3 regions of the Cryobacterium sp. TMT1-62 genome follow, and region 1 is predicted to be linked to each of the others. Evidence: predicted binding sites of a transcription regulator. Region 1 holds the regulator's gene; each other region holds the start of a gene.
What was found. Region 1 encodes LexA, which represses DNA repair genes until DNA is damaged. Its sites were predicted from a motif close to TCGAACANNTGTTCGA; they were not measured.
Positions count from the first base shown of each region.

Region 2: E3T34_RS05095 (DNA polymerase III subunit alpha) is a predicted target of LexA. The motif match lies at 4,739-4,754, and genes of this name have one in related genera.
Region 3: E3T34_RS01745 (HNH endonuclease signature motif containing protein) is a predicted target of LexA. The motif match lies at 4,890-4,905, and genes of this name have one in related genera.

Region 1 is NZ_SOGZ01000015.1:30,876-37,440, reverse strand. It holds gene hflX (GTPase HflX) at 1-569, shown strand, start outside; gene E3T34_RS03510 (methylenetetrahydrofolate reductase) at 863-1,858, shown strand; gene metE (5-methyltetrahydropteroyltriglutamate--homocysteine S-methyltransferase) at 1,855-4,197, shown strand; gene lexA (transcriptional repressor LexA) at 4,391-5,095, opposite strand; gene E3T34_RS03495 (LysM peptidoglycan-binding domain-containing protein) at 5,379-5,735, shown strand; gene E3T34_RS03490 (histidinol-phosphate transaminase) at 5,785-6,565, shown strand, end outside.
Region 2 is NZ_SOGZ01000022.1:32,765-39,329, reverse strand. It holds gene E3T34_RS05105 (transglycosylase domain-containing protein) at 1-765, shown strand, start outside; gene E3T34_RS05100 (heme-binding protein) at 737-1,273, opposite strand; gene E3T34_RS05095 (DNA polymerase III subunit alpha) at 1,295-4,699, opposite strand; gene E3T34_RS05090 (AI-2E family transporter) at 4,849-5,964, shown strand; gene E3T34_RS16050 (acyl-CoA dehydrogenase family protein) at 6,089-6,565, opposite strand, start outside.
Region 3 is NZ_SOGZ01000004.1:174,865-181,429, forward strand. It holds gene E3T34_RS01720 (DUF3090 domain-containing protein) at 1-36, shown strand, start outside; gene E3T34_RS01725 (SCO1664 family protein) at 36-812, shown strand; gene nrdG (anaerobic ribonucleoside-triphosphate reductase activating protein) at 814-1,416, opposite strand; gene nrdD (anaerobic ribonucleoside-triphosphate reductase) at 1,409-3,646, opposite strand; gene E3T34_RS01740 (pseudouridine synthase) at 3,955-4,800, shown strand; gene E3T34_RS01745 (HNH endonuclease signature motif containing protein) at 5,077-6,565, shown strand, end outside.

The DNA of each region.
Region 1 (6,565 bases):
CCACGGTGCGCAAGTCGACGACGGCCGACGGGCTGCTCTACACGCTGACGGACACCGTCGGGTTCGTGCGGAACCTGCCCCATCAGCTGGTGGAGGCGTTCCGGTCCACCCTCGAGGAGGTCGCCGACGCCAACGTCATCGTGCACGTCGTCGACGGCTCGCATCCTGACCCGGCGAGCCAGCTTGCCACAGTGCGCGAGGTCATCGCCGAGGTCGGCGCCCGGGAGATCCCGGAGGTCGTCGTCTTCAACAAGAGCGACCTGATCAGCGATGATGACGGGCTCGTGCTGCGCGGACTCTGGCCGAAGGGCATTTTCGTCTCGGCCCGCACCGGCGAGGGCATCGAGGAACTGCTCGCGACCATCTCGGACCTGCTGCCGCGGCCGTCGATCAGGCTCGAGTTGCTCATCCCCTACGAGCGGGGCGACCTGATCGCGGTGCTGCACGATCAGGGCACGGTGCTGTCCACCGAGTACGCCGAGACCGGCACCCGGGTTACGGCTCTGGTGACTGATGAGATTCGGGCGCTGTTCGAGCCGTTCGCCGTGCCGCCGGCCGTCACCGGCTGACCCGCCGGCTTCGCTCCGCGTACCTCGGCAGGCCTTCGCTTGCCGATGTCCGCACTCCTCCGGCCTGCCTGAGCCGCTCCGGCGCCAGCTGATGACATATTCGGTCACAGACCTGCCGGGCACCGGGCGTGCTTGTTAGGATCTTCTCAATCGTTGCCGCCGGTCTCCTGACCGGCGGCATGGAGCGACAGCCGAGCCCGGCACCCGCCCGCGAACGCCCGCCTGGCTTACCGGGCGGTCCGCGGTCGCCCGGCCCCCGGTGACTGACACTGGCAACTGTCGAATGAGGAGCAATGCCCCACACCTCGGATCCTGCATGCCGGAAAATCCCGTTCTCATTCGAGTTGTATCCGCCCACATCGGATGCTGCCACCTCCGTGCTGCACGCCACTATCGAGCGGCTGGCCGCGGCCGGCCCGGAATTCATCTCGGTCACCTACGGTGCGAACGGCTCCTCCCGGCGCTCCTCCCTGGACGTGCTCACCCACATCCTGCGCACCACCACCGTGGACCCGCTGGCCCACCTCACCTGCGTGGGCTCGTCCAACGCGGAATCGAGCCAGCTGATCCGGGAGTTTCTGGACGCCGGGGTGCGGAGCTTCCTGGCCCTGCGTGGCGACCCGCCGGAAGGCATTCGGGAGGGTGAGGCCTTCCTCGGCGACCTGGGCAGCGCCGCGGAACTGGTGCAGCTGATCCACCGGGTGCAGGCCGAGCGGGTGCCGTACCGCGAGGCCGTGATCCCGGGACTCCCTGCCGCCCGCACGATCAAGCGGGAACGGGAGAAGGTACGCATCGCCGTGGCCGCCTTCCCGAACGGCCACCCGCGCTCCCGGTCGGCCACTCAGGACATCGACGCGCTCCTGGCCAAGCAGGCCGCCGGCGCCAACCTGGCGATCACGCAACTCTTCTTTCACGCCGACCACTACCTCAGCTTCATCCTGCGAGCCCGTGCCGCCGGGGTCGAATTCCCGATCCTGCCCGGGATCATGCCGGTCACGAGCCCGGCCCGCCTGCGCCGCATCCTCGAGTTGTCCGGCGAGGAACTGCCGTCCGAGCTGGCGATCGCGCTCGAGGTGGAGCCGACGAAGGAAGGCCAGCGTGAGATCGGCATCCGCCAGGCCACCGAACTGGCCCGGGAACTCATCGCCGGCGGTGCCCCCGGGCTGCACCTCTACGCCTTCAACCAGCACGAGACCGTGCTCGCCGTGCTCGACGGCTGCGGTCTGCTCACCCCCACCCTGCCTGCTTCCGCACTGCCTGCCCCTCACCCCGTCAAGGAGAACTCATGATCCATTCTTCCGCCTTTCCCGCCTTTCCCGCCGGCACCATCCTGGGCTACCCGCGCATCGGGCCGCGCCGCCAACTGAAGAAGGCCGTCGAAGCGTTCTGGGCCGGATCGGTCAGCGCCGACGAGCTTGAAGCGACCGCGGCCGCCCTGCGCCAGAGCACCAGGCAGCGCCTCGTGCAGCTGGGACTCGGCCGGGACGACTCGTCCATCCCGGAATCCTTCTCCTACTACGACCAGATGTTGGATGCCCTGTGCACGGTGGGCGCCGTCCCCGCCCGGTTCGCGCATCTGCGGGGCGCGGACGGCCACCTCGACCTGGCCGGCTACTTCACCCTCGCCCGCGGCGAAGGGGAGAATCCGCCGCTGGAGATGACCAAATGGTTCGACACCAACTACCACTACCTGGTGCCGGAGATCGGCCCCGAGACCGAGTTCACCCTCGCCGGCACCCGCCTGGTGCGCGAGTTCGAGGAGGCGAAGGCGGCCGGATTCCTGACCCGGCCCGTCATCGTCGGCCCGGTCACCTTCCTGCTGCTGAGCAAGCCCAGCGACGAGGCCCCGGCCGGATTCAGTCCGCTTGACCGCCTCGACGACCTTGTGCCGGTCTACGCCGCCCTCCTGCAGCGGCTGCGCGCCGCTGGAGCCGAATGGGTGCAGCTCGACGAGCCTGCCCTGGTCAGCGAGAGCATCGACATCCCGAGAACGGATGCCCTCGCCGGCCTCCGCTTCGCCTACAACACCCTCGGCGCCCTCGCCGAGCGTCCCGCCCTGTTTGTCGCCGCGCCGTACGGCAGCCTCGACGACGCCCTACCCGTTCTTGCCATCACCCCGGTGGAAGCCATCGGGCTTGACCTCGTGCGGGGAAGCGTGCCGGCGGAGACCCCCGGACTAAACACGACCACTCTCGTGGCCGGCGTCATTGACGGCCACAATATCTGGCGCGGCGACCTGGCCGCCGCCTTCGACACGGCGGCCGGCCTGGTCCGCCTCTCGCCGCGGATCTCGGTTTCCACCTCAACCTCGCTGCTGCACGTTCCCCACGACGTCGACGACGAATCGGCGCTGGACGACGACCTGAAGACCTGGCTGGCCTTTGCGGATCAGAAGGTCGCGCAGGTTGCCACACTCGCCCGCGGCCTCAGTCTGGGTCGCCGTGCCATCGAGATCGACCTCTCTGCGGCCTCCGCGGCCCTCGACGCGCGGGGGGTGGCTCCCGGAGTCCACGATGGCGCCGTTCGGGTGCGCGCCGACGCGCTCGCTCCGGGCGACTTCACCCGGGGCGCCTACGCAGCCCGAGTGGCAGCCCAGGAGATGGCCCTCGGGCTGCCGTTCCTGCCGACGACCACGATCGGATCCTTCCCGCAGACCGGGGACATCCGTCGGGCCAGGGCGCAGCTGGTACGGGGGGTGCTGAGCACCGCGGACTACCGGGACCTGATGCGCGCCGAAATCCGCCGGGTCGTCTCGCTGCAGGAAGACATCGGCCTCGACGTGATCGTGCACGGGGAGCCGGAACGCAACGACATGGTGCAGTACTTCGCCGAGAACCTGGACGGCTTCGCGGTCACCGAGAACGGCTGGGTGCAGTCCTATGGCAGCCGGTGCGTGCGCCCGTCGATCCTCTGGGGTGACGTGTCCCGGCCGCGGCCCATCACGGTCGAGTGGTCGGCGTTCACGCAGGGGCTGACGCCCAAGCCCGTCAAGGGGATGCTCACCGGTCCGGTCACGATCCTCGCGTGGTCGTTCGTGCGCGACGACCAGCCGCTGGGCGAGACGGCCAGGCAGGTGGCCCTGGCCCTCCGGGACGAGATCGCCGACCTGGAGTCGGCCGGCATTCAGATCGTCCAGGTCGACGAGCCCGCGCTGCGGGAGCTGCTGCCGTTGAAGCAGAAGGACCAGGCGGAATACCTCGACTGGTCGGTGGGGTCCTTCCGCCTGGCGACGGCCGGTGCGGCCGCGGCCACCCAGATCCACACCCACCTCTGCTACTCGGAGTTCGGGGTGGTCATCGACGCGATCCGCAACCTGGACGCCGATGTGACCAGCATCGAGGCGGCACGCTCTCGCATGGAGGTGGTGGGCGATATCCGGTCCCAGGGCTTCGACCACGGTATCGGCCCGGGAGTGTGGGACATCCACTCGCCGCGTGTGCCGAGCGTGTCTGAACTCACCGACCTGCTCGAGCGCGCCGCGGCGGCCATCCCGGCCACCCGGCTCTGGGTGAACCCCGACTGCGGCCTCAAAACCCGCGGCTACACCGAAACCGTCCAGTCCCTGCACAACATGCTCGCCGCCACCCGCATCCTCCGCGCCCGCCTGACCTCCTCCGTCTCCTCCTGACCCCGCCTCCACCCACACAAAAGCCGGGCACGACACCAAGAACAGTGTTCGTGCCCGGCCCACAAGACCCGGCTCACAAGACCCGACCGAAATAACCATGGTGACTCAACACTCGCGCGTCTCCACGACGCTGGTCGAAACCGTCGAGACCAAGAGTCCGCCTGAAATGCTGATGTGCTTGAGTGCTGATGCCCTAAACCGACCGCAGCACTGCCACAACCTTCCCCAGAATCTCGGCGTGATCGCCGACGATGGGTTCGAAGTTGGTGTTGCGGGGCAGTAGCCAGGTGTGCCCGTCGCGCTGGCGGAAGACCTTGACGGTTGCCTCGTTGTCGAGCATGGCTGCAACGATTTCACCGTTTTCGGCGGTCTTCTGCTGCCGCACGACGACCCAGTCTCCGTCCATTATGGCGGCGTCGATCATCGATTCGCCCGACACCTTGAGCATGAACAGATCGCCCTTGCCCACCAGCTGGCGGGGTAGCGGGAAAATCTCGTCGATCTGCTGTTCGGCGGTGATCGGGATGCCGGCGGCGATGCGACCGACGAGCGGAACCATGGCGGCGTCGCCGACCTGCACTCCGGTGTGGAAACTTTCCGAGGCTCCGGCCGTCGTGTCTTCGGGCGACTGCGGAATCTCGATGAGCACCTCCAGTGCTCGGGGACGGTTCGGGTCTCGGCGGAGGTAACCGCTCAGTTCCAGCTGGTTGAGCTGGTGGGTGACGCTCGACAGTGACGACAGGCCGACGGCGTCGCCGATCTCGCGCATGCTCGGCGGATAGCCGCGTTGGCTGACCGAGCGCTGGATGACGTCGAGGATGGCGAGCTGCTTCTCGCTGAGGCTCTTGCGCCGTCTGGTGCCGCCCTTGTCGCGGGGACCGCTGGTGTTCTGTGCCACGTTCGTCGCTCCTCGTTTTGATTGATGCGCTGGCAGCAAGCAGCGAATGCCGCCGATTCACGCGAATGTCGGGGGTGCCTGATTGAGTGTCAATCAACAATCGAAACTGTATCCGCGTTGAGCTCATTAAACAAACATGTATTCGAGTGGGTCGGAATAAATATTTCAGAAACTACCGAATAAGGCTTGATTGTTCGAATAATCGAATATACATTCGGAACATAAGTTCGCATCCGGCTCTCCCGGCCGAGAGTCGGATGCGTCTTCTCACAGGAGGTATCACATGAGCACTGCACTTGAACGAGGCGCCCCCATCGCGACCGGACGCACCCGGCTCCGACTCACCCGGCGCGGTCGCGTCGTTTTCACGTCCCTGGCTGCCTTTCCGCTCGTGGCCGTGGCCCTGGCCGTCGCCCTCAACGGAGGCATCGCCGCCGCCGAGAACTCGACCGTCGCTCACGTGGCCTCGGCCTTCGACTACGTCACCATCAAGTCGGGGCAGTCGCTCTGGCAACTTGCCGAGACAATCGCGCCCACGTCCGATCCGCGCGAGGTGATCGCCGAGATTGTGAGCCTCAATCAGCTGCCGTCCGACAGCGTGCAGCCCGGTCAGCGGCTGGCGCTTCCGAACGACCTGTGAACTACCCGCGGCGAGCCCCCGCCGGTCTCACCCCGGTAATATTGGGGGAGTGACCAGTCTCAACGATCTGCCCCTTCGCGATAATCTGCGCGGACTCACTCCCTATGGGGCGCCGCAGTTGCACGTGCCGGTGGCTCTCAACGTGAACGAGAACACCCACGGCATCCCGGCTGAGGTGGCGCAGGACATCGTGGCGGCGTTGGCCGTGGCGGTCACGACCGTGAACCGATACCCCGATCGGGAGTTCACCGAGCTGCGGGATTCCCTCGCCCGTTATCTCGGTCACGGCCTCACCCGAAAGAACATCTGGGCCGCCAACGGTTCCAACGAGGTTCTTCAGCAGGTGCTGCAGGCCTTCGGCGGCCCGGGTCGGTCCGTGCTCGGCTTCGCGCCGACCTACTCCATGTACCCTCTGCTGGCCTCCGGCACCGGCACCCGCTGGATCGCGGGCGGTCGTGACGCAAAGTTCGAACTCTCCCCGGCCACGGCGCTCGAGTGGGTCGACCGGGTTGCCCCTGACCTCGTCTTCCTCTGCTCGCCGAACAACCCCACCGGCACGCCCCTGTCCCTGGAAACGATCGCGGCCGTCTACGATGCGAGCGACGGCATCGTTGTCGTCGACGAGGCGTACGCCGAGTTCGGGACGGATGACGCGCCAACCGCCCTGAGCCTGCTTCCCGGCCGGGAGCGCCTGCTGGTGTCCCGCACCATGAGCAAGGCGTTCGCCTTCGCCGGTGTGCGCGTCGGCTATCTGGCCGCCGATCCCGCCGTGACGGATGCCCTCCGCCTGGTTCGTCTGCCCTACCACCTGTCCGCGCTCACCCAGGCTG
Region 2 (6,565 bases), on a different contig from region 1:
GCCGCCACCCCCGCCCGCGAGATCAAGAAAATGCGCCTCGCAATCGGGGCGGAGAAGAAATTCCCCCAGAACGACATCCTGCGCCAGTACCTCAACATCACCGGTTTCGGCGGCACCGTCTACGGCAACGAGGCCGCGGCGAACTACTACTTCGGCACGACGGCCGCAGAGCTCACCCTGCCGCAGGCCGCAAGCCTGGTGGAGATCGTGGACAACCCGGCCAAGTTCCGCCTCGACAATCCCGGCAGTGAGACCAACGGCTACCCAGTCAACAAGGCACGCCGGGACTACATCCTGCGCGAGATGGTCGAGCACGAGAAGATCACCGCAGCGGAATTCCAGGCTGCCGTGGCCACACCGGTTCAACCGGCCATCCAGGGCACGTTCAACGACAGTTGTCGGGGGCCGCAGAACTATGATTTTCAGATCTGGAACCCGAGAAACGACGCCGGGGAGAGCGGCGGAAACTCCAGCGCGCTCGAATCCACCCTCGGCTCGATCAATACGGGCTTCATCGGGATGGCGAAGAAACTGGACCTGTGCGGCATCCTTCAGACGGCCGCGGCTTTCGGAGTGCATCGCGCCGACGGCAGCCCGCTCGTGCAGACCGCGGCGGCCGTGATCGGAACGAATGAGGTGGCTCCGCTGACCATGGCCGGTGCCTTCGCGGGCATGGTCTACGCGACGCGTCGGGTGATGACCGACAACACGGCAGCTCGACGGACAATTCCGACGACTAGGAGATTCCGAAACCGGAACCGGTGACGGTGACGGCGATGAGCGCTTCGTTGTGCCTGAGGAAGCCCGGCTTCCAGGGTGGGTCGAAGCGGGCGAAATAGGGTCGGCCTGCGAGCAGGAGACCCTCGCGGCTCACCGCGTCGACGAGGAGGGTGCCGTTCTGCGCGATCCTTTCCTCGCTCCAGCCGCCGTTGAAGCGGCGGGCGGCGACCGTGCGCTCGGGGACCTCCTTCGTGCTGACCTGCGCGTCGCGGGGCACGGGCACCTCCGCGGGCGGCATCCCGTCGGGGAGGACGAAGCTGACGGTGTGGCTCTGCGGGGTCGTGGTCTCCTGGATCACGGGCGCGGTCATCGCGAGGCGTGTCGAGGTCTGGTTGTTGCCGCTGATGTATTGGAAGAGCGGCCCGAAGCCGCGGTTGCCGGCCGCGGAGAAGTCCCCGGCCACCTCCACCTGCACCTGCACGGTGCGGGGATAGTGACGCAGTTCGAAGTCGGCGTACTGACGAAGCACGTCGTAGCGCTGTTTCTCGGTCATGGACACCAGTGTAAGCGCGGGTCAGGCGGTGCGTCGGGGCCATAGATGGTGCACATTCGTGGTCGCCATGGCCGCCAGGTCCTCGGCCAGTTCGTCGGCCAGGTCGTGGGCGCGGTCGGCGTTCCGGGCGGCCGCCTCGCCCGCGTGACGCAGCTTGACCCGGCGGGCGACATCCGTGAGATCCCACAGGTTCTCGCCCGTGACGGAGACGCCCTTCGCGCCGGACCGACGGGTGCGGCCGCGCACCAGCAGTTGGCCGGTGTGGAACACCGGGCCGCCGATGCGCTCCTGGGCGTCGTGGAAGAACACGACGTTCGAGACCGGTCCGGTGCCGTCGTCGAGGCTGACGAAGACCACCCGGCGCCCGTTTCGCATCGGCGGCGTGTTCGTGGCTCGGCGCACCCCGGCCAGGAGCACCTCGGTGCCGCCGGGCAGGTTGATCAGCTCGGAGGCCGGCGTAACGCCCAGCTCCGTGAACAGCGGGTAGAACCGGGCCATCTGGTGCCCGGACACCGCCAGGCCCAGATCCCTGAGTTCGAGGTCGGTCTGGCTGCGGCCGCGCAGCTCGAGCGAGGTCACCGCGTTGAACCGGGACCCCTCGTATTCGAGCACCGGCAGAGGCACGTCGAAGGCGAGCTGGTCGTCGTGGATGGTGACCGCTGTGCCGCGGAGAGACTGGATGTGGGCGAGCAGCTCGTGCCGACGGGTGCGGTCGTACCCGATGAAGCTGTCGAGCGCTCCCACCCGGGCGAGCGCCTCGAACGTGCTGCGCCGCGGGCGCACCCGGTCCCGGAAGTCCTGCAGCGAGGTGAACGGCTGGTGGCGCACGATGCGGGCGCGTTCGGCGGCCGTGCAGCCGGAGAGTTCCGGCAGGGCGAGACGGATGCCGCGCCGGCCGCCGTCGGACTGCTCGCCGTCGATCTGCTCCACCCGGTAGTCGAGGGCGCTGTGTTGCACGTCCAGGCCCAGTACCGGCACGCCGAGCAGCCGAGCCTCGGCCACGATCAGGTCTTTCGGCCACATACCGGGGGCGTGGGTGAGGAGTCCGGCCAGGAACACCGCGGGGTGGTGGGTCTTGAGCCAGGCGGACTGGTAGGTGGGCAGGGCGAACGCCGCCCCGTGCGCCTTGGCGAAACCGAAACTACCGAACCCGGCGAGCACCCTCCAGGCGCGGTCGATCACGGCGGGGGTGAACCCGCGCTCGAGGGCACGCATCCGCACGTACTCCTCGATCCGGGCAAGCTGCTCCGGTTTGCCAAGGTGGCGGCGGAAGACATCCGCTCGGCCGAGCCCGCAGCCGGTGAGTTCGTCGAACAGTCGCATCACCTGCTCGTGGAAGATCACCACACCCTGGGTCTCCCGGAGGAACGGCTCGAACCGAGGGTGGATGTAGTCGGGCATCACCTCCCCATGCCGGGCCTGAAGGTATTTCAGGGGCATGTTGTTCTGCATCGGCCCGGGCCGGAACAGGGAGATCTCCACGGTGAGGTCGTTGAACACCTCGGGCTGCAGCTTGCCGACCAGCTCCATCTGGCCGGGAGATTCGATCTGGAAGATGCCGAGGGTGCGAGTGGAGCGGATCAGTTCGAAGGTGTCCGGGTCGTTCAGTGGGATTCGGTCGAGGTCAATGGTCTCGCCCGACAATCGGTGATGTTCCTCGACGGCGTGGGCCATGGCCGACTGCATGCGCACACCGAGGATGTCCAGCTTGATCAGGCCCATCGGGTCCATGTCGTGCTTGTCGAACTGGGACATGGGCAGCCCCATGCCGGACGCCTGCACCGGGGTGCGGTCGAGCAGGGAGGCGTCGGAGAGGATGACGCCGCAGGGGTGCACGGAGATGTGCCGGGGAAGCCGGTCGAGTTTGGCGGTCAGGTCGACCAGCAGGTCGAGCTGCGAGGAGGCGCGCACCTCGGCGGCCAACGGCTCGAGCTCGGGCTTCTCGGCCAGGGCGCGGCGGAAGTCGCGCGCGTTGAAGCGCCACATCTGCTTGGCCACCGCGGCCACCTGCTCGTGATTCATGCCGAGGGCCAGGCCGGCGTCGCGCACGGCCCCGCGGCCGCGGTAGGCGTTCGTCATGGACATCAGCGACACCCGATCGCTGCCGAAGGTGTCGAAGAGCGTGCGATAGACGTCGTGCCTTCTGGCGGACTCGACGTCGAGGTCGATGTCGGGCAGGGTCTGCCGCTCGGGGGAGAGGAATCGCTCCCAGAGCAGCCCGTTGGAGATGGGCTCGACGGAGGAGGTGTGCAGGGCGTAGTTGAGCACCGAGCCCACCCCGGACCCGCGCGCCTGGATGCGGATGCCCATCTCCCGGATGATGTCCGCCACCCGGGCGACGGTGAGGAAGTAGCCGGCGAAACCGAGGTGCTCCACCGTCTTCAGCTCATGCACGAGACGTGCGTGCGCAGCATCCGCCAGCGACCGGCCCGCCGGCGACGTGACGGGGTAGCGGTCGTCGATGCCGGCCCGGGCCCGGGCGTGCAGCTCGGTCAGCGGGTCGCCGCTGACGCCGATGATGCGTGCCTCCGGCATGCGCGGGCGACCCAGGCCGATGTCGGAGTCCGGGTCGAGGCTGCACCGCTCGGCAAGCTGCTCGGTGTCGCGGAACAGTCGGTCGACGGCGCCGTCGTCGTGCAGCCCGGCGTCGACGACCATGCGCGCCACCTGCCTCATGGCGACTTCGGGTTTCAGCCAGGCCTGGCCGTTGGTCTGCAGCTGCTCCAGGTTCGCCAGCGCCGTCAGGGTGCGGGCCGCGTCGGCCAGGTCGGCGGTGACGGCCTCGTCGGGGGTGCCGTAGCGCACGGCGTTGGTGAGCACGGCGGGCAGCGCGGCGTGCTCGAAGAGGGCGAGCATGCGGGTGGCCGGCGTCACGCTGCCGGGAGTCCCCGGCGCCGCCAGATGGCAGACGATTTCACCCACCACCGACTGCGGCGGCAGGGCGCGCAGCCACGCGGTGAGGCAGGCGCCGGCCGCGTCGGTGTCGCGGCGCTCGACCGATTGGCCCACATCGGAGGTAGGGCCGAGCAGCACGGTGAGGCAGCGCAGTCCGGCCAGCTCGGCGAGGTGCGAGCGGGCGATGCTGGGGCGCCCCGACGCGCTGTGCGCGGCGCTGTTGTGGGCGGCGCTGACCGCGCGGCAGAGGGCCGCATAGCCACGACCGTTCATATCACCATGGGCGAGCACCACGATCCGGCCCAACGGATGCCCGTCGTCGTCGTGCACCGCGAGGTCGGCGCCCAGCCCCGGCCGGATACCCGCGGCCGCGCAGGCGCGCACGTGCTTGACCGCGCCGTAGAGACCGTCCCGGTCGGTGAGGGCCAGGAAGGAGCCGTTCTGCGCCTGCGTCTGCTCCACCAGCGCCTGGGGGAGTGTGACCCCGAAGTGCGTGGAGTAGGCGCTCGCGACGTGGAGGTGTGCGAACATGTGTGTACTCCTCTGGCGGGCAGGTCGACGGGTGATAGATAGAACAAATGTTCGATGTAGGGAGTGTACGTCACACGGCCGACACGCGCTACCGGCAGTCTGGCTAGGCTTGGTGGCTCAGCCGTCGTTCGCCTCGTTTGGAGATCCCCATGACCACGCCCACTTCGTCCTGGACGGACTATCTCGGCCGGGCCGCCATCCGCTCCGGTCAGGCCCTGCTGGTCCTCGCCCTGCTGGTGGTGGCCATCTACGGGATCACGCAGCTCAAGCTGGTCTTCACCCCGCTCCTGATCGCCCTGATCGTGGCGTCGGCGCTGCGCCCCTTCATGCGGTTCCTGCTGGCCCGCGGGGCGAACGAATCCCTTGCTGCGGCGATCACCCTGATCTTGAGCGTCGCGGTCTTCGGTGGCGTCGTCACCCTCGTGGTGTTCGGCATCCGCGGCGAGTGGGACACCCTCTTCACCTCGGCCAGCGAGGGGCTCGACAGCCTGCAGGAACTGCTCACCAGCGGCACGCTGCCGATCGATTCCGCTCAGATCGATTCGGTGCGCGAATCGGTCATCGACTTCGCCACCAGCAGCCAGTTCGGGTCCGGGGCCCTGGTCGGGGTCTCCGTGGCCGCCGAGATCGTGGCCGGCGTGGTGCTCGGCCTCGTCGTGCTCTTCTATTTCCTGAAGGACGGCCCCCGCATTTGGAGCTTCCTCATCCAGCCGCTCGCCGGCAAGCGGCACGAGCGGGCCGTACGCGTCGGCGTGAGCAGCGTCGAGGTATTCGGCAACTACGTGCGCGGCACGGCGATCGTCGCGTTCGTCGACGCCCTGTTCATCGGGATCGGACTGTGGATCCTGCAGGTTCCGCTGGCGCTGCCGCTCGCCGTCATCGTCTTCGTCGGCGCGTTCATCCCCATCGTCGGGGCGACGGCCGCCGGCATCCTGGCCGCACTGGTGGCCCTCGTCACGAACGACCTGACCACCGCCATCATCGTGGTCACGATCGTGGTCGCAGTCAACCAGCTCGAGGGCAACTTCCTGTCCCCGGTGGTGCTCGGCAAGTCACTGCGCCTGCACGGCCTGGTGATCCTGCTGGCACTGACGGCCGGCACGATCCTGGGCGGCATCGTCGGCGCGGTCATCTCGGTGCCGATCGCCGCCGTGGGCTGGGCCGTCATCAAGGCCTGGAACGCTCCCACGCCGCCAGTTCCGGTCGCGCCGGTTGAATCGGCCCCGCCTGCCCCGCCGCTCGGGGCGGCCGGCGCGACACCCTAGCCGATGCGCGCCAGGTTCGGTGTTGAACCAATTCGACGGAGATTCTCGTTCACAACTGCCTTTTCGGAGTTTTCAGGGCCGATTCGGGCAGAATCTCCGTCGAATTCGTTCGGGCGAGCGGTGATCAGCTGAAGGCGGAGATGCCGGTCACGGCCCGGCCGACCAACAGCGCGTTGATCTCGTAGCTGCCCTCGTAGGAGTAGATCGCCTCGGCGTCGGCGAAGATCTTGGCCATCTCGTACCGGGTGCTGATGCCGTTGCCGCCGAGCAGACCGCGGCCCAGGGCCACCGTTTCGCGCATCCGGGTCGTGCAGGTCGCCTTCGCGAGGGCCGCCTGGTCCATCGTGAGCCGCCCGCTCTCCTGCAGTCGCGCCATCTGCACCATCAGCGACAGCGACAAGGTGGCGTTGCCGATCATGCGGGAGAGCTGCTCCTGCACCAGCTGGAAGGATGCGATGGGCATGCCGAACTGGCGCCGCTCCAGCGCATAGGCGCGGGCCACGTCGAAGGCGGCGAGCTGCTGGCCGACCGCCTGCCACGACACCCAGATCCGCGAGTTCCGGAGCAGCACGTTCGTGTCCTGAAAGCTCCGGCTGCCCGG
Region 3 (6,565 bases), on a different contig from region 1:
GACGGACACACCTGCACCCTCCCCGGCAGCCCCTGATGCACGATGCCGCCCTCGACGGTGAGCTCGACGGTGAGCTCGAGCTCACGGGACGCATCACGACGGCCTCGAACGCGACCTTCCTCGGCACTATCGGCGGATTCACGGTGGTCTACAAGCCCATCGCCGGCGAGAATCCGTTGTGGGACTTTCCCGACGGCAACCTCGCCAACCGCGAGGCCGCGGCCTACCTGGTCTCGCAGGCCTTCGGCTGGAACGTCGTGCCTCGGACCTGGCTGCGGGGTGGCCCGATGGGCCGGGGGATGGTGCAGCTGTGGCAGCATACCGATCCCGATCAGGATGCCGTCGACCTCGTCCCGTGGGAAGCCGCGCCGACCCCGGGCTGGCGTCGCGTCTTCGACGGCCGGGACGAGCACAATCGTGCGGTGACCCTCATCCATGAGGACTCGGCCGCGATGCGACGCATGGCCGTGTTCGACATAATCGTGAACAACGCCGATCGCAAGGGCGACCACATCCTGGCGATGCCGGACGGGCACCGTCACGGCATCGACCACGGCCTCACCTTTCACGTCGACCATAAGTTGCGCACCGTGCTCTGGGGCTGGCTGGGCGACGAGCTCATCGCCGACGAGCTGGACGGGATCGACCGGATCAGTGCGCAGCTGACCGGCGAGCTCGGCGACATCCTCACCGGGTTGCTCACCGACGTCGAGATCGCCGCACTGGCTGCACGCTGCGACCGGTTGCGCTCTGAAGGGCGGTTCCCGGCGCCGCGCGGCGACATGCCCGCGGTGCCCTGGCCGCTGTTCTGACCTAGATCAGGTTCCGTTTCTCGATCTGTCCGAAGGTGCCGGTCGCGTCCGTGAGCCCGCCCCACAGCGTCACCTGTCCACTGGCCAGGGACTCCTGAACGTCGATGATCCGCTGGTTGCTGCTGCCCCGGAACTGCAGTTTGAGGTCGCGTTTGGCCAGTTCGAACCGACCGTCGACCAGAACGTCGATCGTGCCGAGAAGGGCCAGCTTGTCCGCACTCTCCCGCAACAGTTCTTCGAACGTGTAGCCGGTCCAGCACCACACATCCTTCGACGTGCCGAACTCCCGGCGCACGCGGTCGAGGAGGGCCAGGCACACCCCTGTGTTGAGGAACGGCTCCCCGCCGAGGAGGGTGAGGCCCTGTACGTACTCCTGGCCGAGATCGGCCAGGATCCGATCCTCAAGTTCCTGGGTGTACGGCTGCCCGTAGCGAAAACTCCAGGTGGCCTCGTTGAAACAGCCCTCACAGGCGAACAGGCAACCGGACAGGTACAGGCTGCACCGCACCCCCTCGCCGTCGACGAAGACGAAGGGCTTGTAGTCGCCGACGTACCGCTGGCTCAGTTTCTCCGACAGCCACTCGCCGGGCCGGGGGTTACGCATCCACGGCGACGGATGCCGCGGCATCCGCCCCACGGATGCCGGTGGCGCCCGGCATGTGCTTGACCCGGGAGGTGATCTCGGTGTGCCGGCCGTGCACCATCGGGCGGGCCTGCGGGTTGCCGAGGTAGCCACAGGTGCGCTTGACGACATCGCAGGTCATCGGGTCGGCGTTGTGGCACTCGGGGCACTCGAACCCACGCGGGGTGGCGTCGAAGTCGCCCGAGAAGCCACAGGCGTAGCACCGGTCGATCGGAGTGTTGGTGCCCAGATAGCCGACGCGATCGTAGGAGTAGTCCCACACCGCCTCGAGTGCCTTGGGGTTCTGCTGCAGGATCGGGTATTCGCAGTAGTGGATGAACCCGCCGGAGGAGTACGCCGGGTAGACCTTCTCGAAGTCCAGCTTCTCGAACGGCGTCGGGCTCTTGCGCACGTCGTAGTGGAAGCTGTTGGTGTAGTAGTCCTTGTCGGTGAGGTTTGCCACGGCGCCGAACTTCGCGGTGTCGAGTCGGCAGAACCGGTCGGTCAGGCTCTCGCTCGGCGTCGAGTACACGCTGAACTGGTAGCCGTACTCGGTGCTCCACTCCTGGGTGCGCCCATGGAGCGTGCGCAGGATCTCGACGGTGAAGTCCTTCGCCTCGGGATTGGACTCCCAGTCACCGCCGTAAAAGGCCGCGGCCACCTCGTAGAGGCCGATGTAGCCGAGGGAAACGGTGGCGCGCTTGTTCTTGAAGAGGGTGTCGACGGGCTGACCGGCATTCAGGTGTTGGCCGAAGGCGCCGTAGATGTAGAGGATCGGGGCGTTCTCCGGGGTCGCTTCCTTGCACCGGTCGATTCTGAAGAGCAGGGCGTCGCGCGCCGTGCTCACCCGTTCGGCAAGGATGCTCCAGAACTTGTCCTTGTCACCGGCGGCCTCGAGGGCGATCCGGGGCAGGTTGAGTGTCACGACTCCGAGATTCATCCGACCCTCGGAGACGTCGTTGCCCTGCTCGTCGGTCCAGCCCTGCAGGAACGAGCGGCAGCCCATCGGCACCTTGAAGCTGCCGGTGAGTTCGACGATCTTGTCGTAGTTGAGGATGTCGGGGTACATGCGTTTGGTGGAACATTCCAGCGCAAGCTGCTTGATGTCGTAATTCGGGTCGTTCGGTGCAAGGTTGAGGCCGCGCTTGATGGTGAAGATCAGTTTCGGGAAAATTGCCGTGCGCTTCTCACTGCCGAGCCCCTCGATCCGGATCTGTAGAATCGCCTTCTGGATTTCTCGCTCGAACCAGCTGGTGCCGAGGCCGAAGCCCAGGGAGGTGAAGGGGGTCTGCCCGTTCGAGGTGAACAGGGTGTTGATCTCGTATTCGAGGCTCTGCATCGCGTCGTAGATGTCCTTGAGGGTCTTCTCCTCGGCATAGGACCGGTGCTGCGACTTATCCGCGATCCACTTGCCTGCGTCGACCAGGTGCTTTTCGAGGTTCTTCTCGGCGTAGGGGGCGAGAACTTCGTCGATGCGGTTCCCCGAGCATCCGCCGTACTGGCTCGACGACACGTTGGCGATGATCTGCGAGATCTGGGCCGTCGCCGTCTGGATCGACCGGGGCGGGTTGACGTCGGCGTTGCCGATTCGGAAGCCCTGGCTCAGCATCGTCGTGAAGTCGATCAGGCAGCAGTTCGTCATCGGCGCGTAGGGGTGGTAGTCGAGGTCGTGGAAGTGCAGGTCGCCCTTCTGGTGGGCGTTGGCGACGTGCGGGGGCAGCATCTTCAGGCCGATGGCCTTGCCCACCGCGCCGGCGGTCAGGTCGCGCTGGGTGTTGAAGACGTCGCTGTCCTTGTTGGCGTTCTCGTTGACGACCGACTCGTCTTTGCTGATCAGTTTTATGATCGAGTGGTTGATGTCGGTGGCCTTGCTGCGGGCGAAGTCCCGCTGGATGCGGTAGTTGATGTAGGCCTCGGCGGCGTCGTACTCCTTGCTGTCCAGCAGGGCGTGTTCCACGATGTTCTGCACCTCGTAGATCTTGATGTCGACCGCGAAGCGCGAGGCGATCTCGCGGTCGACGCGAGCGACCAGGTCACGGATGGTGCGGTGCGTGAGCGGGGTCAACTCGCCGTTCACCTCGGTGAAGCTCTTGGCCAGTGCCGCGTAGATGCGGGCGTTGTCGAAGGCGAGCAGGCGGCCGTCCCGTTTGGCCACCATGAGCGCGCCCAGAGCATGCTCGGTCGTGAGGTTTCCTGCGCCGGGATTTTCCATTTTCAGCACGCGCTGCCATCTCCTTGGGTCGGTACCCACGGCAATCGGGCGGGACGCTGAGTCAGGCGAAAGAACCACATCTAGTGGTTGGGGTGCGATTCACATACTACCTGTAGGGTTTCGCAGTCATGCGCTTCGGCTCGCCGCCGGTGTCTCCGAGTTGGTGGAGCGGTTGCCGGGCGGCGTACGATCGGTGAATGCCACCGCCCTCCCCGTTGCCACAGCGCCACGGGCTTGACGCTGCCTGGGTATGCACGCCGGATGGGGGCCGGGCCGGGCCGCATCCGTGGCCGACCATGGGTGCGTGGTTGCTCGAGCGACTCGCCGAGTTTGTCGATGTCGCCGGGTTTCTGGCCGGGGAACGCTTCGCCTATCAGTCGGGCGCGCTGGTCGTGGGCAGCGACCCCTACGGCCCGCGTACCTTTGTCTGGTTTCATCGCGATCTCGCCGATGAGACAGTCGTGCCCGGGACCATCCACGTGGTGCATCGGGATGCCCGACTCGTCGTGATCGACAAGCCGGCCTTTCTCTCGACCATTCCGCGCGGCCGACACGTTGTACAGAGTGTGGTGGTGCGCTTGCGCGCCGAGTTGGGACTTCCCGAGCTCTCGCCGTTGCATCGCCTGGATCGGGTGACATCGGGCCTCGTGGTTCTGGCGACGGAGCGGCGCTGGCGTGGGGAGTATCAATCGATGTTCCAACGCGGCGAGGTCGAAAAGACCTACCGGGCGCTGGCCCCGCTGCGGCCGGATCTGGATTTGCCCGTCACCGTGCGCAACCACCTCAGGAGCAGGCGCGGCCACTGGCAAGCCGAGGTGACCGACGACCCGGCCAATGCCGAGTCGCTGATCGAGCTGGAGACCGTTCTGCAGCACACGGGCGTCTATCGGCTGACGCCGCGCACCGGAAAGACCCATCAGCTGCGAATGCACATGCTGGGCCTAGGGATCCCCATCATCGATGACCCGGTGTACCCGGTCGTTCAGGATGTCGCACTCGACGATTTCACCCGCCCGCTGCAGCTCCTGGCGAGCGAGGTGACCTTCACCGATCCGATCGACGGGGAGTTGCGCCGCTTCGAGAGCGTCCGGGCGCTTCCGCTGCAGGCTGAGGTTGCTGTTGCTGTTGCTGGGGGTGCTGCTGGCTCAGCCTGAAGGCGCCCCAACCTCCCGACCCATCGTTACGCATCCGCCGCCGGCCCCCGGCCGAACGAATTCGACGGAGATTTTGCTCAGAACCGGCCCAGAACATCCGTTTGGGCTCGAAATCGGTAAAATCTCCGTCGAATTCGTTAGGAAGCCCGCGGTGCCTGAGGGGCGCACCGACGGATGCGCGTGGTCGGCCAACCACGGCACCGCGCCGACCGAATTATTTTCTATACTCGTTCAGAACCTCTTGACTTGTTATTAGTACACATCTACTATTAAGGCATGGCTGGAGTCCCCACTCCGCACCACCCCACCGCCTCACCGCAGGCGGTGCCTTCCCTCGCGCAGGCACCCCTCGCGCAGGCACCGCGTGCACAGTCATCCCTCGTGCAGCAGCTGCAGCAGGCCCGTGACCTGGCCGCGGCCGTGCTGGACTCGGTGTCCTTCTCCCTCCTGGGTGAGGCGGACGCGATGATGGTGCTGGGTACGGTTGAAGACCTCGGCCGTCGGGTCGATGCGGCCAGGGTTGCCTCCGCCGCTGACATTTCGGTGCGGTCCCGCCGCATCCTGGGCCATGAGTCCCTGGCGTATAAGAACGGGGCCAGCAGCGGCATCGACCTGATCACCCGTCTGACTAGCGTCTCTTCCCGGGAGGCGAACCGGCGGGTGCGCCTGGGCGAGAACGTGACCCCGCGCCGGGCGGGCACCAGCATGTTGCCGCCCTACTACCCGGCCGTGGCGGACGCCCTCACCGCCGGGGACCTCGGCGTGGACGCGGCCGAGAACATCGTCACCGCCCTCGACCAGGTCGCGGCCCGGGTCGCGCCCGACGACCTCGGCACTGCCGAACGTGCCCTGGTGGCCAGTGCGACCGGCGCCGTCACCGACGAAACCCGCGGCCTGCCCGGCGAGGGGTTCGCGTTTCCTGCGGACCTGGTGCGGGGCATGGCGGGGCAGTGGCAGGCTCGCCTCGATCCCGACGGCACCGCCCCCAACGAGCCCGTCGCCGAGGCCCGCAGCGCTGTCGGGTTCGGGCTCTTCCGCGACGGTCTCTACCCGCTCCGCGGCGGAGTCACGCCGGAGCTCCGCGGCATCATGAACGCCATCTTCGACACGTATCTCTCCGCCCACGCGGCGCCCAAGTTTCCGACCGAAGAAGAACAGGCGCGCATGGCGGCCGGGCAGCTGATCCCGGGGGCGGAGGCCGCGGCCCTCAGCGACGACCGTAACGGTGGTCAGAAACGCGCCGACATCCTCCGTGGTGTGTTCGAAGCCGCCACCCGTGACGCGGGGACCCCGACCATGGGCGGCGCCGCCCCCACCGTCATGATCCACGTCAACCAGGCCGACCTTACCGCCGACCATGGGGTGGGTTGGATCGACGGCGTCGAAGCGCCGATCTCTCTGACAAGTGTGAAGCAGGCGCTCTGCGCCGGCGGATTTCAGGAGATCCGGTTCGGGCCGCACAACGAGGTCCTCAGCCTCAGCACCGAGAATCGTTTCTTCAACCGGGCCCAACGCCGCGCCATCAGCGCCCGCGACGGCGGCTGCATCATTCCCGGCTGCACCGTGCCCGCCGCCTGGTGCGAAGTACACCACGTGATCCCCTGGTACCGCGGCGGAAAAACCAAGATCACCAACGGGGTCCTCCTCTGCTGGTACCACCACCACAGCATCGACACCTCCGGCTGGAACATCCGCATGATCCGCGGCACACCCGAAGTCAGGGCACCCTACTGCTACGACCCCACCCGCACCTGGCGGCCTGGGG